Regions from separate parts of the Serratia surfactantfaciens genome, predicted to be linked through region 3. Evidence: predicted binding sites of a transcription regulator. Region 3 holds the regulator's gene; each other region holds the start of a gene.
The links. Region 3 encodes PhoB, which activates phosphate uptake and scavenging genes when phosphate is short. Its sites were predicted from a motif close to CTGTCATAAAACTGNCNNAT; they were not measured.

Region 1: opgB (phosphatidylglycerol--membrane-oligosaccharide glycerophosphotransferase) is a predicted target of PhoB. The motif match lies at 2,662-2,681, and genes of this name have one in related genera.
Region 2: ugpB (sn-glycerol-3-phosphate ABC transporter substrate-binding protein UgpB) is a predicted target of PhoB. The motif match lies at 1,212-1,231, and genes of this name have one in related genera.
Region 4: pstS (phosphate ABC transporter substrate-binding protein PstS) is a predicted target of PhoB. The motif match lies at 2,282-2,301, and genes of this name have one in related genera.

What each region holds. Positions count from the first base shown of each region.
Region 1 is NZ_CP016948.1:2,644,125-2,648,335, reverse strand. It holds gene ATE40_RS12470 (AMP nucleosidase) at 1-75, opposite strand, end outside; gene opgB (phosphatidylglycerol--membrane-oligosaccharide glycerophosphotransferase) at 213-2,516, opposite strand; gene ATE40_RS12460 (transporter substrate-binding domain-containing protein) at 2,801-3,541, shown strand; gene ATE40_RS12455 (ABC transporter substrate-binding protein) at 3,542-4,211, opposite strand, start outside.
Region 2 is NZ_CP016948.1:4,686,630-4,690,840, forward strand. It holds gene ATE40_RS21885 (aminotransferase-like domain-containing protein) at 1-1,137, shown strand, start outside; gene ugpB (sn-glycerol-3-phosphate ABC transporter substrate-binding protein UgpB) at 1,449-2,768, shown strand; gene ugpA (sn-glycerol-3-phosphate ABC transporter permease UgpA) at 2,847-3,734, shown strand; gene ugpE (sn-glycerol-3-phosphate ABC transporter permease UgpE) at 3,731-4,211, shown strand, end outside.
Region 3 is NZ_CP016948.1:356,093-360,303, reverse strand. It holds gene phoR (phosphate regulon sensor histidine kinase PhoR) at 15-1,331, opposite strand; gene phoB (phosphate response regulator transcription factor PhoB) at 1,356-2,045, opposite strand; gene sbcD (exonuclease subunit SbcD) at 2,261-3,493, shown strand; gene sbcC (exonuclease subunit SbcC) at 3,490-4,211, shown strand, end outside.
Region 4 is NZ_CP016948.1:4,443,616-4,447,826, reverse strand. It holds gene pstA (phosphate ABC transporter permease PstA) at 1-117, opposite strand, end outside; gene pstC (phosphate ABC transporter permease PstC) at 119-1,075, opposite strand; gene pstS (phosphate ABC transporter substrate-binding protein PstS) at 1,166-2,206, opposite strand; gene glmS (glutamine--fructose-6-phosphate transaminase (isomerizing)) at 2,543-4,211, opposite strand, start outside.

The sequences.
Region 1 (4,211 bases), 2.3 Mb from region 3:
GGCGTCATACAGGGCTTCCAGTTGATCGAGTGCCTGATCGGCGCTGAGGCCGCTGCGAGGTGGGGCATAGCTCATACTTTCTCCTTGGATGTCCCGGCTCTGTGGCGGGGCTGCGGCGTTTCACCGTCACAGGTTAGCCGAAGAAAGGCGTAAAAGCTTGGTCGAAATGACGGGCGCGGCAAAGAAAATACCGCGCCCGCGGCGCAGGGGGATCAGGAAGCGGGGTCGGCCGCTTCGACCTTCAGCGACACCAGGCCGATGCCCAGTTTCTTCGGCGTGAAGCCGCCGCTGGCGCTCTCTTTCGGCTCGGTCGGCGCCGGCGGCGTAATGCTGATGTTTTGCGCGCCGCGCGGGTTATCGAAGCGCAGGGTGACGGTGCTGTCCTGTTCGCCGAGCGACACGAAACGCTCTTCGTCGCCGACGCGCACCGAAATCGGTTCGCCGACGTTGTTGCCGTAGGCGCGGGCGCGCAGCACCAGATCGAAGGTTTTAGGCAGCGGATCGACGTAATCGATGTTCACCGCCGGCGCCAGATTGGCGTCGGACCAGCGGCCCCATTCCTCGACGGCGGAGACGCCGGTGATGGCCTTCACCTGTTCCGGCATGCCGGGCAGCATGAACTCGATGGCGTCCGCCCGGTATTTCACCGCCGCGTCGTCCACCTGCAGGCGGGCGACGGCGTTTTGGTAGTCGGCGACGCTGTCCGCCGTCGGGGCACCAAAGTTTACCTTGCCGCGAAAGCGCTCGCCGCTGGCCTGCGCGATCTGCGGCGGCGAGGCCAGGATACCTGAGGCCACGCAGATGTCGGTGCTCAGCGCCAACTGCGGCGCCCAGACCCGGCCGATCTCGTAGCATTTATCGACCCAGACGAATTTCTCCCCCGCCCCCAGCCCGGCCAGCTGCTTGCGCAGCGGGGTGGAGAGATAGACGTTGAACATCGGTTCGATGCGGTTATCGCCCACCCGCAGGATGAACGGCACCTTATAGGTGACGCCGGAGAAGCTGAAGCTGCGCTGGCGTGTATCCACGCTGTAGTCGCTGATGCGGTTCGGCAGACCCCACTGGTTGATCACCGCTGGTTTCCAGCCGTTGATCTTCTCTTCGATGTTCAGGAACACCGTAGACAGCGACGGCGCCGACAGGCTGCTGCGGCCGAGGCCGATATAGTTGTCGCCGCCCATCACGTCCAGCACCGTGGCGCCGTTATCCAGCGTGCTGCGCTTTTCGTGGCGCTGCTCCGCCTGCGGCCGGGTGCCGTCGATGATGAAGAACAGGTTGCGGCGCTTCTGCTTGGTCAGAATGTCGTAGGCGGTGTTGTTCATCGCCAGGTGGTCGGAAGACACCACGATCACGGTATTGCTGAAGTACGGCGAGCGTTTGATCTTGTCGATCAGCGCGGCGATGTGCTGCTGACTGCAGGCCACCGCGCTCAGCGAGCGGTTGTCCTTATTCTGCCAGGCGTAACTTTGCTTGCTGCAGCCGGCGGAGATAAAACCGTCCGGGTGATGGGTGTCGACGGTCAGGGTAAACAGCGAGAACGGTTGGCGCTGTTCGGACAGTTCGACAAACTTGCCGTACACCACGTCCAGCACGGTGTCGTCGTACCAGCCCCAGTCGTTTTTATAGCTTGGATCGGCGACCCGATCGCGCAGCTCTTTGAAGCCGTAAACGTGATCGAAGCCGTGGGATTTCAGGAAGGTGTCTTTACCGGCGAACGCCAGCTCGGCGCCCTGGTAGAAATAGTTGCTGTAGCCGGCGGCCTTCAGCACGTCGCCCAGGCAGACGTTCTCCGGGTAGAAGGTGGAGACCGCGCTGGAGGCGTTACCGTCGAAGGGTGCGAACAGCGGAATGCCGCACTGCGAGGCGACCATGCCGGCGATGGTGTAACCGGTACCCGGCAGCTGCTGGGTGTTGCTGAAGTCGATGCTGTCGGCGCGCAGGGCATTCAGTTCGTCGGCCAAACCGGGAAACAGCTCGGTGTCGAAGTAGGTGCGCTCCAGGCTCTCGGCATAGATATACACCAGGTTCGGCCGCTTGCCCTGCACGGTCTTTTTCGGCGCCTTGTAGTAGGTGGTGAAATCGGCGGTATCGCCGACGATCTGGCTCTTGACCAGCAGCGAAATGTCCTGAAACGCCGGGGTGGTGCCGACCGAAAACAGCGCCAGCAGCACGGCGACGACGCTGTAGGCCACGCTGCTGCCTTTAGCCTTGCGACGCAGCAGGCTGCGGGCCAGCACGGCGAAAACTCCCCCCAGCGCCGCCAGCAGGCCGATAAACGGCAGCACGTATTTGCTGACGCCGGCGCCCTTGAGGCTACTGGTGACGGTGTAGATCACCGCATCGGTGATGCCGTCGCCGGTAAAGTAGTTGCTGGCGATCAGGATGACGTTCAGCACCAGATAGCTGCCGAGCAGCGTCAGCAAAATGGCGAACCACCAGCGGTTGGCGGCGGCCCGGGTGCGATAAATCAAAATCGACGCCAAAAAGAGAACAAACGAAACGACTGCTAAAACCATCCGCCAAACCCTGTCTGATTGGAAAAAACGTTGCTGCCCTGGTCTGCGCCGCCGGCCGTGCCGCGGCGCGAAAAGTGAAGGGTATAGCCTATTGCCGGCGGCGGAACAACGCGCGATCTCCCGCTACGGCCGACGAGCGGCGGCTATTGTACATTTTTATGACGATAGTGTGACGTTAATCACGCCAGCGGCGGCCACGGCGGCGAAAGCTTGCTGGTCGGAGGTTTCGCTCTACGCTTAATGAGCGCCACGACGGCGCGCCCATCAGCCATTCAGGAGGCAGTATGCAGACGATTTCCGCAGCGGTACTCGAGGATTTGGCCCCGCAAGGCGTGTTGCGCGCGGCGATCAACTACGGTAATCCGGTGCTGGCGCAGGCGGGGGCCGGCGGCAAACCGCAGGGGGCTTCGGTGGAGCTGGCCACCGCGCTGGCTCAGGAACTGGGCGTGACGCTCGAGCTGGTGACCTATGACGCGGCGGGCAAGGTGTTCGCCGATCTGGACAGCGGCGCCTGGAACCTGGCGTTTATGGCCATCGAGCCGGTGCGCGCGGCGCAGATTGCGTTCAGCGAACCCTACGTGATCATTGAGGGGACTTACCTGGTGGCGAACGACGCGCCTTACTTTGAGGTGGCGCAGCTCGACAGGCCGGAAGTGCGCATTGCGGTCGGCCAGGGGGCGGCGTATGACCTGTTTTTATCGCGCACGCTGCAGCAGGCGCAACTGGTGCGGGCGGCAACCTCTGCCGAGGCGATCGCGCTGTTTTTCGAACGGGGGCTGGAGGCGGCGGCCGGCGTGCGTCAGCCGCTGCTGGCCGCCGCGGCCGCCCATCCGGGCTACCGGGTGCTGGAGGGGCATTTCACCGCCATCCGTCAGGCGATGGCGGTGCCGCGGCAAAAAACGCAGGGCGCCGCCTATGTGAACGGCTTTATTGAACGCTGCAAGGCCAACGGGCTGGTGAAGGCGGCATTGCAGCGCAGCGGCCAGGGCGAGGTGACGGTGGCGCCGCCGGCCGCCTCGGCGTGATCAGTCCAGCTCCACCGCGTACTGTTCTACCGGGGTGATTTTCTTGATCAGCTTGTTGTCGAACAGGAACTGCTCGTAAGCCTGGTAGCGGGCGCGATCCAGCTTGGCCGGATCGCGCGCAAACAGCGGCAGGCTGGCTTGCCAGGCCTGCTTGTTCAGCTCGGTATTCAGCTCCGGGTGCGCCTTGGCAAACGCCAGCCAGGTGTCCTGCGGGTGCGCGTGCAGGTAGTCGCTGCCTTGTTTCAGCGCGGCGAGGAATTTGCCAATTTTCGGCTCGTTCACCGCATCGCGGTTGGCGACGATGATCAGCTCGTCGTAGGCCGGCACGCCGTAATCTTCGACGTTGAACACCACCGGTTCTTTACCCTGCAGCTTGAGCTCCAGCGCTTCGATGTTGCGGTAGCCGCCGATCACCGCATCGACCTGGCCCGCCAGCAGGGCGCTGGTCAGCTGGAAGTTGACGTTGATGAGCTTGATATCCTGCGGTTTGAGATGCTCGTGTTCAACCATGGTGGCCAGCGTCGCCTGTTCGATGCCGCTGACCGAGTAACCCACCGTTTTGCCCTTGAGATCCGCCGGCGAGGCGATGTTCTTGTCCAGCGCGATCACCGTATTCAGCGGCGTGTTGATCAGCGTGCCGACGCGCATCAGCGGCAGGCCCTGATCGGCG
Region 2 (4,211 bases), 790 kb from region 3:
GCCATCCGTGAATTGCTTAAGCACAGCAAGATGGAACACGTCATTTCGCTGGCGGGCGGCATCCCCTCTGATGCGCTGTTCGATTTCGAAGGATTGAGCATCGCCACGCAGCAGGCGATCACCGAACAGCCGAAAAGCGCGTTCCAGTATGGCTTGACCGAGGGCAGCCCGCTGCTGCGTGAGCGCATCTGCGCGCTGTGCGCCGAGCGCGGCGTCACCGCTCGCGCGGAAGAGGTGATGGTCACCGCCGGCTCTCAGCAGGCATTGGATTTGGTGATGCGCGCCATCGTCAATCCGGGCGAAGTGTTCGTGGTGGAGCGCCCGACCTACCTGGCGGCGCTGCAAACGCTGGAACTGGCGGAGGCCAACATCATGTCGGTTTCGTCCGACAGCGACGGCATGGTGGTGGAAGAGTTGGCCGAGCTGCTGAAAACCCAGCGCATCAAGGGCGTGTATGTGGTGCCGAACTTCGGCAACCCCAGCGGCATCACCCTGAGCGCCGCGCGCCGCGAACTGCTGGTGAAGCTGGCCGTCGAACATAACTTCCTGATCATCGAAGACGATCCGTACGGCGAGCTGCGCTTCACCGAAGAGCGCCACCCGACGCTGCATCAGGTGTCGCAGCGGGTGCTGGGCAACACCGACCACATCATCTATACCTCGACCTTCTCCAAGATCCTGGCGCCGGGCCTGCGGTTGGGCTGGGCGATCCTGCCGCCGTTCCTGCTGCATAAAGTGGCGATCATCAAACAGGCGGCGGATCTGCACGCCAGCGCGCTGTCGCAGAGCATCGTCGAGTGCTACCTCGGTTTGGGCCGCCTGCCGGCGCAGATCGACAAGATCCGCGCCGCCTACAAACAGAAGGGCGAGATCCTGGCCGGTTTGGTGGAACAGGAGCTGGGCGACTACATCACCTTCGATAAGCCGAAGGGCGGCATGTTCCTGTGGGCGCGTTTCCGCCAGCCGTTCAACGCCACCGAATGGCTGAACGCCACCCTGCAGCAGGGCGTGGTGTTCGTGCCGGGTGAATACTTCTTCTCCGACAACCCGGATCGTTCGACCTTCCGCCTGTCGTTCGCCACCGCCACCGAGCAACAGATGCAGGAAGCGGTGGCGCGTCTGCGCCGTTCGCTGTAATCCTCGCGGCGGCGGAGCACATGCCCGCCGCCGACATCAAACCGCCATCTTCACTTCACCTTGCCGTCATGTGGCTGTCATGTAACGGTTATTTTTCTGTCATCCGAGCATGGCATGTTATCCCCCGTCATCTTTCGAGCCACAGCGTTGTTGGCTGCCCGGCTGCCCCCTGTCACTTAGTTAGCTAAGCTCCAGGGTGCCAGCAGGTTGCCGCCTGGCTGCAACTCGAAAGCTATAGGGGGCACTCCCTCATCAAGAATTGATTCTTTTCGCTCACGCGCATTTACACCAGCTTTTTTCAGGAGTTAGGCATGCTCACCTACGCTATTCGCAAAACCACGCTGTGCGTCGCGTTGACCCTGGCGGTCAGCACTCAGGCACTGGCGGCGACCGAGATCCCGTTCTGGCATTCGATGGAAGGCGAACTGGGTAAGGAAGTGGATTCCCTGGCGGATCGCTTCAACCAGTCGCACAGCGACGTCAAGATTGTGCCGGTTTATAAAGGCAACTACGAACAGAGCCTGGCGGCGGGCATCGCCGCTTACCGCTCCGGCAAAGCGCCGGCGATCCTGCAGGTTTACGAGGTGGGCACCGCCACCATGATGGCCAGCAAGGCCATCAAGCCAGTCTACGAAGTGTTCAAAGAGGCCGGCATCAACTTCGACGAATCGGTGTTCGTGCCGACGGTAGCCGGCTATTACACCGACAACAAGAGCGGCCATCTGCTGTCGCAGCCGTTCAACAGCTCCACGCCGGTGCTGTACTACAACAAAGACGCCTTCAAGAAGGCCGGCCTGAACCCGGATCAGCCGCCGAAAACCTGGCAGGAACTGGCGGCGGATACCGCCAAGCTGCGCGCGGCCGGCATGAAATGCGGCTACGCCAGCGGCTGGCAGGGCTGGATCCAACTGGAGAACTTCAGCGCCTGGCACGGCGTGCCGTTCGCCAGTGAAAACAATGGCTTCGGCGGTACCAACGCCAAGCTGGAGTTCAACAAGCCGCTGCAGGTCAAGCATATCGAGCTGCTCGAAGCGATGAACAAGAAGGGTGATTTCACCTACTTCGGCCGCAAAGACGAATCCACCGAGAAGTTCTACAACGGCGATTGCGCCATCACCACCGCCTCTTCCGGTTCGCTGGCGGACATCAAGCACTACGCCAAATTCAACTACGGCGTCGGCATGATGCCTTACGATGCCGACGCGAAAAACGCGCCGCAGAACGCCATCATCGGCGGGGCCAGCCTGTGGGTGATGAACGGCAAAGACGCCGCCACCTACAAGGGCGTGGCCGAGTTCCTGCAGTACCTGGCGCAGCCGGAAATCGCCGCCGAATGGCACCAGAAGACCGGCTATCTGCCGATCACCACCGCGGCTTACGATCTAACCAAGCAGCAGGGCTTCTACGACAAGAACCCGGGCGCCGACGTCGCCACTCGCCAGATGCTGAACAAGCCGCCATTGCCGTTCACCAAGGGGCTGCGCCTGGGCAACATGCCGCAGATCCGCAGCGTGGTGGATGAGGAGCTGGAAGGCGTGTGGACCGGCAAGAAAACGCCTCAGCAGGCGCTGGACGCCGCCGTGCAGCGCGGTGACGTGCTGCTGCGCCGTTTCGAAGCGTCGACCAAGTAATCCTGTGTCGCGGGCCCGGTAGACCGGGCTCGCATCTTCACGCCGATCCTCCCGCACCCGATTAATGGTTTAACGTCTATGTCATCTTCCCGTCCCGGTTTCGGCTGCAGCTGGTTGCCCTATGCATTGGTGCTGCCGCAGCTGCTGATTACCGCCGTGTTCTTTTTATGGCCCGCCGGCGAGGCGCTGTGGTATTCGGTGCAGAGTCTCGATCCGTTCGGCCTGTCCAGTCAGTTTGTCGGGCTGGATAACTTTAAGCAGCTGTTCCAGGATCCATACTACCTCGACTCGTTCTACACCACGCTGATCTTCAGCTTCCTGGTGGCGGGCATCGGGCTGGCGGTCTCGCTGTTTTTCGCCGCGCTGGTGGACTACGTGCTGCGCGGCAGCCGCCTCTACCGCACGCTGATGATCCTGCCCTACGCGGTGGCACCGGCAGTGGCGGCGGTGCTGTGGATCTTTCTGTTCAACCCCGGCCTCGGGTTGATCACCCACTTCCTCAATGGGCTGGGCTATAACTGGAACCATGCGCAAAACAGCGGCCAGGCGATGTTCCTGGTGGTGCTGGCCTCGGTATGGCAGCAGATAAGCTATAACTTCCTGTTTTTCCTCGCCGCGCTGCAGTCGATCCCGCGTTCGCTGGTGGAGGCGGCCGCCATCGACGGCGCCGGTCCGGTACGCCGCTTCTTCCATCTGGTGCTGCCGCTGATCGCGCCGGTGAGCTTCTTCCTGCTGGTGGTCAATCTGGTGTACGCCTTCTTCGATACCTTCCCGGTGATCGACGCCGCCACCGGCGGCGGGCCGGTGCAGTCCACCACCACGTTGATCTACAAGATCTACCGCGAAGGCTTCGCCGGATTGGATCTCTCCAGCTCCGCCGCGCAGTCGGTGATCCTGATGCTGCTGGTGATCGGCCTGACGGTGATCCAGTTCCGCTTCGTTGAACGTAAGGTGCGCTACCAATGATTGAGAATCGACGCGGGCTGGACATCTTCAGCCATGTGATGCTGATTATCGGCGTGCTGGTGGTGCTGTTCCCGCTGTACGTGGCCTTTGTCGCCGCCACGCTGGACGACAAACAGGTGTTTCAGGTGCCGATGACGCTGGTGCCCGGCGGCCACCTGTGGGAGAACATCCGCAATATCTGGCAGGGCGGCGTGGGCAACCTCAAAGTGCCGTTCTCGTTGCTGCTGCTGAACAGCGTGATCATGGCGCTGGCGATCACCTTCGGCAAGATCGCGGTGTCGGTGCTGTCGGCTTACGCCATCGTGTACTTCCGCTTTCCGCTGCGTAGCCTGTTCTTCTGGCTGATTTTCCTCACCCTGATGCTGCCGGTGGAAGTGCGTATTTTCCCGACGGTGGAGGTGATCTCCAACCTCAACCTGCTGGACAGTTACACCGGTCTGACGCTGCCGCTGATGGCCTCGGCTACCGCCACTTTCC
Region 3 (4,211 bases):
ACCGGTGTCTCGCGTTAATTTTTCACCGCATTCTCTGATAAAGCGGCCGGAACAATCAACCGGTTGGGTAAGGTAAAGATAAAGCGGGTGCCGATCCCCGGTTCGCTGAGGATCTCCAGCCGCGCGTCGTGATGGCTGAGCGCGTGTTTGACGATCGCCAGCCCCAGCCCACTGCCGCCGGTCTGGCGCGAACGGGCCTTGTCGACGCGATAAAAACGCTCGGTCAGGCGCGGAAGGTGCTCGGCGGCGATGCCCGGCCCGTTGTCGCTGACCTGGAACTGCGCGCCATGCGCCGTCTGCTGCCAGCTGACTTCGATATGGGTGCCCTTCGGCGTGTGATTGACCGCGTTGTACACCAGGTTAGACACCGCGCTGCGCAACTGGTCTTCATTGCCGAACACTTTGAGCTGTTCGTTCACCCGGAAAGCGATCTCGTGATTGCCGCCGCTCAGCGATTGCGCCTCGCGCTGCAACACCCGCAGCATCAGCGGAATATCCACCCGTTCGTTCATGTCGACATTGGGCGCCGCCTCGATGCGCGACAGCGTCAGCAACTGCTTGACCAGCCCGTCCATCCGGCGGGTCTGCTCTTGCATGGTGCTCAGCGCCTTGCTGCGCAGCGAGCCGTCCTGCTCTTCGTCGCCCATCATTTCCAGGTAGCCCTGCAGCACCGTCAACGGCGTGCGCAGCTCATGGCTGACGTTGGCGAAGAAGTTGCGCCGCGCCCCTTCCAGCTGGCGCATCTGGGTGACGTCGCGCGCCACCATCAGCAGTTGCCCTTCGGAATAGGGCATCACGCGGAATTCGACGTAATGTTCGTTGTTCAACTGCAGCGTCAGCGGGCGCGAAAACTCCTGCTGTTGCAAATAGTGGCTGAACTCCGGATAACGCAGCAGGTTGAGGATGTGCTGGCCGTTGTCTTCCGGCCAGCGGAAGCCGAGCAGATGCTGCGCCAGACCGTTGCACCAGAAGATATTGCCTTCGACGGTGGTCATCACCACCGCGTCAGGCAGCGATTCGGCCCCGCTGCGAAAGCGCTTGATAAGCAGCGCCAGCTCGCGGCGGCGGCGGCGGTTGCGCTGCTGCATCTGATACAGGCCATAGAACAGCGGCTCCCAGCTCCAGCGGCCGGGCGGCGGCGTCATGCTGCGGTCGATCCACAGCCAATGGGAGAGTTTGAGCTGGTTGTAGAAATTCCACACCAGCGCAGCCAGCGCAGAGGCCAGCAGGAACCAGGGCAGATAACCGAAAATCAGCCCCAGCAGTAAGGCGGGCAGACAAAAAAGAGCCAGCTCCAGAGCCAGCCTCTTCCACGACAGACGTTCTAACACGGCATATTCTCCAGCGCGGCGCGATCAGTAGCGCGTTGAGAACCGGTAGCCGGTGCCCCGAACGGTTTGAACCATTTTATCATGCCCACTGGTTTCTAACGCCTTGCGGAGCCGACGGATATGCACGTCAACGGTACGGTCTTCCACATAAACGTTAGTGCCCCAGACGTGATTAAGCAACTGCTCGCGGCTATAAACCCGCTCCGGGTGGGTCATAAAGAAGTGCAGCAGCTTGAACTCGGTCGGCCCCATGTCCAGCGCCTGATCGTTCGCCATCACGCGGTGAGAGGACGGATCCAGGCTCAGCCCTTGCATTTCAATCACTTCTTCCACCGCCATCGGTGAAATACGGCGCATGACCGCTTTGATGCGCGCCACCAGCTCCTTGGGCGAGAACGGCTTGGTGATGTAATCATCCGCCCCCACTTCCAGGCCGCGCACCCGGTCTTCCTCTTCGCCGCGCGCGGTCAACATCATCACCGGGATATCGCGGGTCAGCGCTTCGCGCTTCATATGCTTGATAAACTGAATGCCGGAACCGCCGGGCAGCATCCAATCGAGCAACACCAAATCAGGGAACGGCTCAGACAGGCGCGTCACGGCGCTGTCATAATCCTCGGCTTCCAACGGTTGGTAACCATTCTGTTCCAACACAAAGCACACCATCTCACGGATCGGCGCTTCGTCTTCCACCACCAGTATGCGTCTTGCCATCGTCAATCCTGCCAATGTGTTAGCGACTTTGCGGGCGCCATTATGCGTCAGTTTTGTGACACTTTTATGAAAAAAAGCGGCTGTTATAGGCAGTAAGCATAGCGATTATTTCCCGCAGTAAAGAAAAATCATTCCGCTGCCCTCGCCATTGCGCCGGGACAGCCGGCGCCGCGGCCTTTATAATCATCGCCATTACCTTTGCACCCGGGAGTGTCATGCGCCTGATCCACACCTCTGACTGGCACCTTGGCCAGTACTTTTTCACCAAAAGCCGCGCCGCCGAGCACCAGGCTTTTCTGAACTGGCTGATCGAACAGGTAGAGCAGCAGCAGGTGGATGCGCTGATCGTCGCCGGGGATCTGTTCGATACCGGCTCGCCGCCCAGCTACGCCCGCGAACTGTACAACCGCTTTGTGGTGGAACTGCAGCGCACCGGCTGCCAACTGGTGGTGCTGGGCGGCAACCACGATTCGGTGGCGACGCTGAACGAATCGCGTGAACTGCTCTCCTGCCTGAACACCACGGTGATCGCGAGCGCGCAAGGCGCCCCCGAACAGCAGATCCTGGTGCTGAACCGGCGCGACGGCCAGCCGGGCGCGGTGCTGTGCGCCATCCCGTTCTTGCGGCCACGCGATCTGCTCACCAGCCGCGCCGGCGAATCCGGCGCGCAGAAACAGCAGGCGTTACAGGAAGCCATCGCCGAACATTACCAAACGCTGTATCAGGCGGCCTGCGAGCGCCGCGACCAATTGGGCCTGCCGCTGCCGATCGTCGCCACCGGCCACCTGACCACCGTCGGCGTCACCACCTCCGACTCGGTGCGCGACATCTATATCGGCACCCTCGACGCCTTTCCGGCGCAGGCCTTTCCTCCCGCCGACTATATCGCGTTGGGCCACATCCACCGCGCGCAGAACGTCGCCAAATCGGAGCACATTCGCTATAGCGGCTCGCCGATCCCGCTCAGCTTCGATGAACTGGGCAAAGCCAAAAGCGTCTTTATGGTCGATTTCGCCGACGGCGCTTTGCAGCAAGTGGAAGCGTTAACGATCCCGCAGTTTCAGCCCATGCAGCTGATCAAAGGCGATCTGGCCGAGATCGAACGGCAGCTGCGGCAGTTTGCCGATTATGACGGTGAGCTGCCGGTGTGGCTGGATATCGAAGTGGCGACGCAGGACTACCTCAGCGACATCCAGCGCCGCATTCAGCTGCTGGCGGACGAGTTGCCGGTGGAAGTGCTGCTGCTGCGGCGCAGCAAAGAACAGCGCCGCCAGGCGATCGCACAGCAGGATAAGGAAACGCTCAACGAACTGAGCGTCAATGAAGTGTTCGAGCGGCGCCTGGCGCAGGAGACTGAGCTGCCCGAAACGCGCCAACAGCGGATGCGCCAAATGTTCCGCCAGGTGGTCGATGCGGTGCAGCACAACGCCGAGGAGAACAACCCATGAAAATCCTCAGCCTGCGCTTAAAAAACCTCAACTCGCTGCAGGGCGAATGGAAGATTGACTTCACCGCCGAGCCGTTCGCCAGCAACGGCCTGTTCGCCATTACCGGCCCGACCGGCGCGGGCAAAACCACCCTGCTGGACGCCATCTGCCTGGCGCTATACCACCAGACGCCGCGCCTCAACGTCACGCCAAGCCAGAATGAACTGATGACCCGCCATACCGCCGAATCGTTGGCGGAAGTCGAGTTCGAGGTCAAGGGCGTCGGCTATCGCGCCTTCTGGAGTCAGCGCCGCGCCAAAAACGCGCCGGACGGCAACCTGCAGGCGCCGAAAGTCGAACTGGCCCGCCGCGAAGACGGCAAGATCCTGGCGGACAAAGTGCGCGACAAGCTGGAGATCACCGCCGCCATCACCGGGCTGGACTTCGGCCGCTTCACCAAGTCGATGATGCTGTCTCAGGGGCAGTTCGCCGCCTTCCTCAACGCCGACGCCAACGATCGCGCCGAGCTGTTGGAAGAACTGACCGGCACCGAAATCTACGGGCGATTGTCCGAACAGGTGTTCGAATCCCACAAACAGGCCAAAACCGATCTGGATGGGCTGCATCAGCGCGCCAGCGGTATCGAGCTGCTGAACGACGAACAGCGCCACTCCCTGGCCGAACAGCTGACGGCGCTGAGCGGGCAGGAAAGCGCTCTCGGCGAGCAAACCCGGCAACA
Region 4 (4,211 bases), 1.0 Mb from region 3:
CGCCATGGTCGCCATCGACAAGAACAGCGCGAGGCGGTTTTTCTGCCGGCGCCAGGCCTGCATTTTGCGGCGGCTTTCCGCCAGCACGACTGCGTTTTGCATATCCATCGTCGCCATGTTAACGCCCCTCATTCTTGGCCAGACGCATGATCATCAGTTTCGACAGCGCCAGCACGATAAAGGTGATAACAAACAGAATCAGGCCCAGCTCCATCAACGCGGCGGTGTGCACGCCGGACTCGGCTTCGGCGAATTCGTTGGCCAGCGCCGAGGTGATGCTGTTGCCCGGCATATACAGCGAAGCGCTGTCGAGCTGGTAGGTGTTGCCGATGATAAAAGTCACCGCCATGGTTTCCCCCAGCGCGCGGCCCAGGCCCAGCATCACGCCGCCGATAACGCCGTTTTTGGTGAACGGCAGCACGATGCGCCAGATGACTTCCCAGGTGGTGCAGCCGATGCCGTAGGCCGACTCTTTCATCATCACCGGGGTCTGTTCGAACACGTCGCGCATCACCGCGGCGATGTAAGGAATGATCATGATAGCCAGGATCACCCCGGCGGCCAGGATGCCGATGCCGAAGGCCGGGCCGGAGAACAGCTCGCCGACGATCGGAATGCCCGACAGCACTTCGCCCACCGGCGTCTGGAAATATTCGGCGAACAGCGGGGCGAACACGAACAGGCCCCACATGCCGTAGACGATGCTCGGAATGGCCGCTAACAGCTCAATGGCGATGCCCAGCGGCCGCTTCAACCAGTTCGGCGCCAGTTCGGTCAGGAACAGCGCGATGCCGAAACTGACCGGCACGGCGATGATCAGCGCGATAAGCGAGGTGACCACGGTGCCGTAGATCGGCACCAGCGCGCCGAACTGCTCCGCGGGCGCGTCCCACTCTTTGGTCCACAGGAAAGCGAAGCCGAATTTCTGCATGCTTGGCCAGGAGGCGAAGATCAGCGAAACGATGATGCCGCCCAGCAACAATAGGGTAATCAGCGCAGCCAGTCTCACCAGCGCGCTGAAAATGATGTCACCGTTTTTGCCCGGTGCTTTGATGGTCGGCTTGTACTCAGCCATAGATTACTCTCTGTTTGAACCCTGGCAGCCCCAACCGGGATTGGAGCCTGAAGAACTTGTGGGGCGCGGCGAACCCGCGCCCCTGCGTTGTTAGTACAGCGCTTTACCTGAACTGTCTTTTACGTTGGTTTTCCAGGCTGCACGCACCTGCTCAACCACTTCTTTCGGCAGGGTGGCGTAATCCAGCTCGTTAGCCTGTTTGCCGCCGGTTTTGTAGGCCCAGTCGAAGAACTTCAGCACTTCGGCACCCTGAGCAGGGTTTTTCTGCTCTTTGTGCACCAGAATGAAGGTGGTGGAGGTGATTGGCCACACGTTGTCGCCTTTCTGATCGGTCAGATCCTGAGCGAAGGTTTTGCTCCAATCCGCGCCTTTGGCGGCGTTGCTGAAGCTCTCTTCGGTCGGGCTGACCGGTTTGCCGTCGGCGGAAATCAGCTTGGTGTAAGCCAGGTTGTTCTGCTTGGCGTACGCGTATTCTACATAGCCGATAGAGCCAGGCAGACGCTGAACGAAGGCGGCGATGCCGTCGTTGCCTTTGCCGCCCAGACCGGTCGGCCAGTTAACGGTAGAACCGGCACCAATCTTCTCTTTCCACTGCGCGTTGGCCTTGGACAGGTAGCTGGTGAACACGAACGAGGTGCCGGAACCGTCGGCGCGGCGCACCACGGCGATGTTCTGGTCAGGCAGTTTCACGCCAGGGTTCAGCTTGGTGATAGCCGGATCGTTCCATTTTTTGACGTTGCCCAGGTAGATATCACCCAGGGTTTTACCGTCCAGAGTCAGTTCGCCGGATTTGATGCCCGGGATATTCACGGCCAGCACCACGCCGCCGATCACGGTCGGGAACTGGAACAGGCCATCGGCCGCCAGCTTGTCGTCAGACAGCGGGGCGTCGGAGGCGCCAAAGTCAACGGTGTTGGCCACGATTTGCTTCACGCCGCCAGAGGAGCCGATGCCCTGATAGTTAACTTTATTGCCGGTTTCTTTCTGATAAGAATCTGCCCACTTGGCGTAAACCGGAGCGGGGAATGTCGCACCTGCACCGGTCAGGCTGGCAGCAGCGAACGCGGACACGGCGGTCAGGGAGAAGGTCGCTGCCACAATACTGGCGACGGTGGTACGCATCAGTTTCATAATCCCTCCTAATGGGATATTTAAAATCGACTTCGAGTCGTTTTAATCAGAGTAAGTATTGCTGCAGGAGGGAAAATAGGACAGTTTGGTGACAGAAAAATGTACGCAATATGACAGTTATATTACAGCCTGTCTGAATGGTGTTTGTTTACTTATAAATCAATTCGTTAGATTAAAAACAGCGCAATTGCCAAACAATAAAAAAACCGTTTTGGCGCGACCTATCCGCTTGAATATGACAACCTTTATCGCCGAATCAACCTCGCCGTCATCTTTTACGTCGCTCATGAAAAAAGCCGGCGCGAAGGCCGGCTTTTGCAGTTTACCTGCGGCAAATTACTCTACGGTGACAGACTTCGCCAGGTTGCGCGGCTGGTCAACGTCGGTGCCTTTGATCAGCGCCACGTGGTAAGACAGCAGCTGCAACGGCACGGTGTAGAAGATAGGCGCCACGATTTCCTCGACGTGCGGCAGAGGAATGATGGTCATGCCTTCGCTGCTGACGAAACCGGCGTCCTGATCGGCGAACACGTACAGCTGACCGCCGCGCGCGCGCACTTCTTCAATGTTGGACTTCAGCTTTTCCAGCAGTTCGTTGTTCGGCGCCACGACGATCACCGGCATATCGGCATCGATCAGCGCCAGTGGGCCGTGTTTCAACTCGCCCGCCGCATAAGCTTCAGCATGAATATAGGAGATCTCTTTCAGCTTCAGCGCCCCTTCCATGGCGATCGGATACTGATCGCCGCGGCCGAGGAACAGCGCATGGTGCTTGTCGGAGAAACCTTCCGCCAGCGCTTCGATCTGTTTATCCATCGACAGCATTTGCTCGATGCGCGCCGGCAGCGCCTGCAGGCCGTGCACGATCTCTTGCTCCACGCTTTCCGCCATGCCTTTCAGGCGGCCCAGGCGCGCCACCAGCATCAACAGCACGGTAAGCTGAGTGGTGAAGGCTTTGGTCGAGGCGACGCCAATTTCCGTACCGGCTTTGGTCATCAGCGCCAGATCGGATTCGCGCACCAGCGAAGAGCCGGCAACGTTACAAACGGCCAGCGAACCGAGATAGCCCAGCTCTTTGGACAGACGCAGCGCCGCCAGGGTGTCGGCGGTTTCGCCGGACTGCGACAGGGTGATGATCAGGCTGCCCGGACGCACCGCCGATTTGCGGTAACGGAATTCGGACGCGATCTCGACGTCGCACGGCACGCCGGCCAGCGCTTCGAACCAGTAACGCGCCACCATGCCGGAGTGGTAAGACGTCCCGCAGGCGATGATCTGCACGTGCTGCACCTTGGCCAGCAACTCGTCGGCGTGTGGGCCCAGCTCGCTCAGGTTGATTTGGCCATGGCTGAAACGCCCTTCCAGGGTGTTTTTCAGCGCCAGCGGCTGTTCGTAGATCTCTTTTTGCATGTAGTGGCGGTAAGCGCCTTTGTCGCCGGCGTCATACTGCACCTGGGATTCGATCTCAGGGCGCTCGATGGCGTTGCCCTGCTTGTCGAAGATGTTGACGGTGCGGCGAGTCACTTCCACCACGTCGCCCTCTTCCAGGAAGATGAAGCGACGAGTCACCGGCAGCAGCGCCAGCTGATCGGAAGCGATGAAGTTTTCCCCGACGCCGCGGCCGATAACCAGCGGGCTGCCGGAGCGCGCAGCGACCAGCACGCTCGGATCGCGGCTGTCCATCACCACGGTGCCGTAGGCACCGCGCAGCTGCGGGATCACGCGCTGAACCACTTCCAGCAGCGTACCACCCTGCAGCTGTTCCCAGTGCACCAGATGGGCGATCACTTCGGTATCGGTTTCAGAACTGAAGCGGTAGCCGCGTTCGATCAGCAGTTCGCGCAGCGGTTCGTGGTTTTCGATGATGCCGTTATGCACCACGGTAATGTAGTCGGAAACATGCGGGTGCGCGTTCGCTTCGGTCGGTTCACCGTGCGTTGCCCAACGGGTGTGAGCGATGCCGGTACCGCCGTGCAGATCGGTCTGCTCCGCCGCTTCGGCCAGT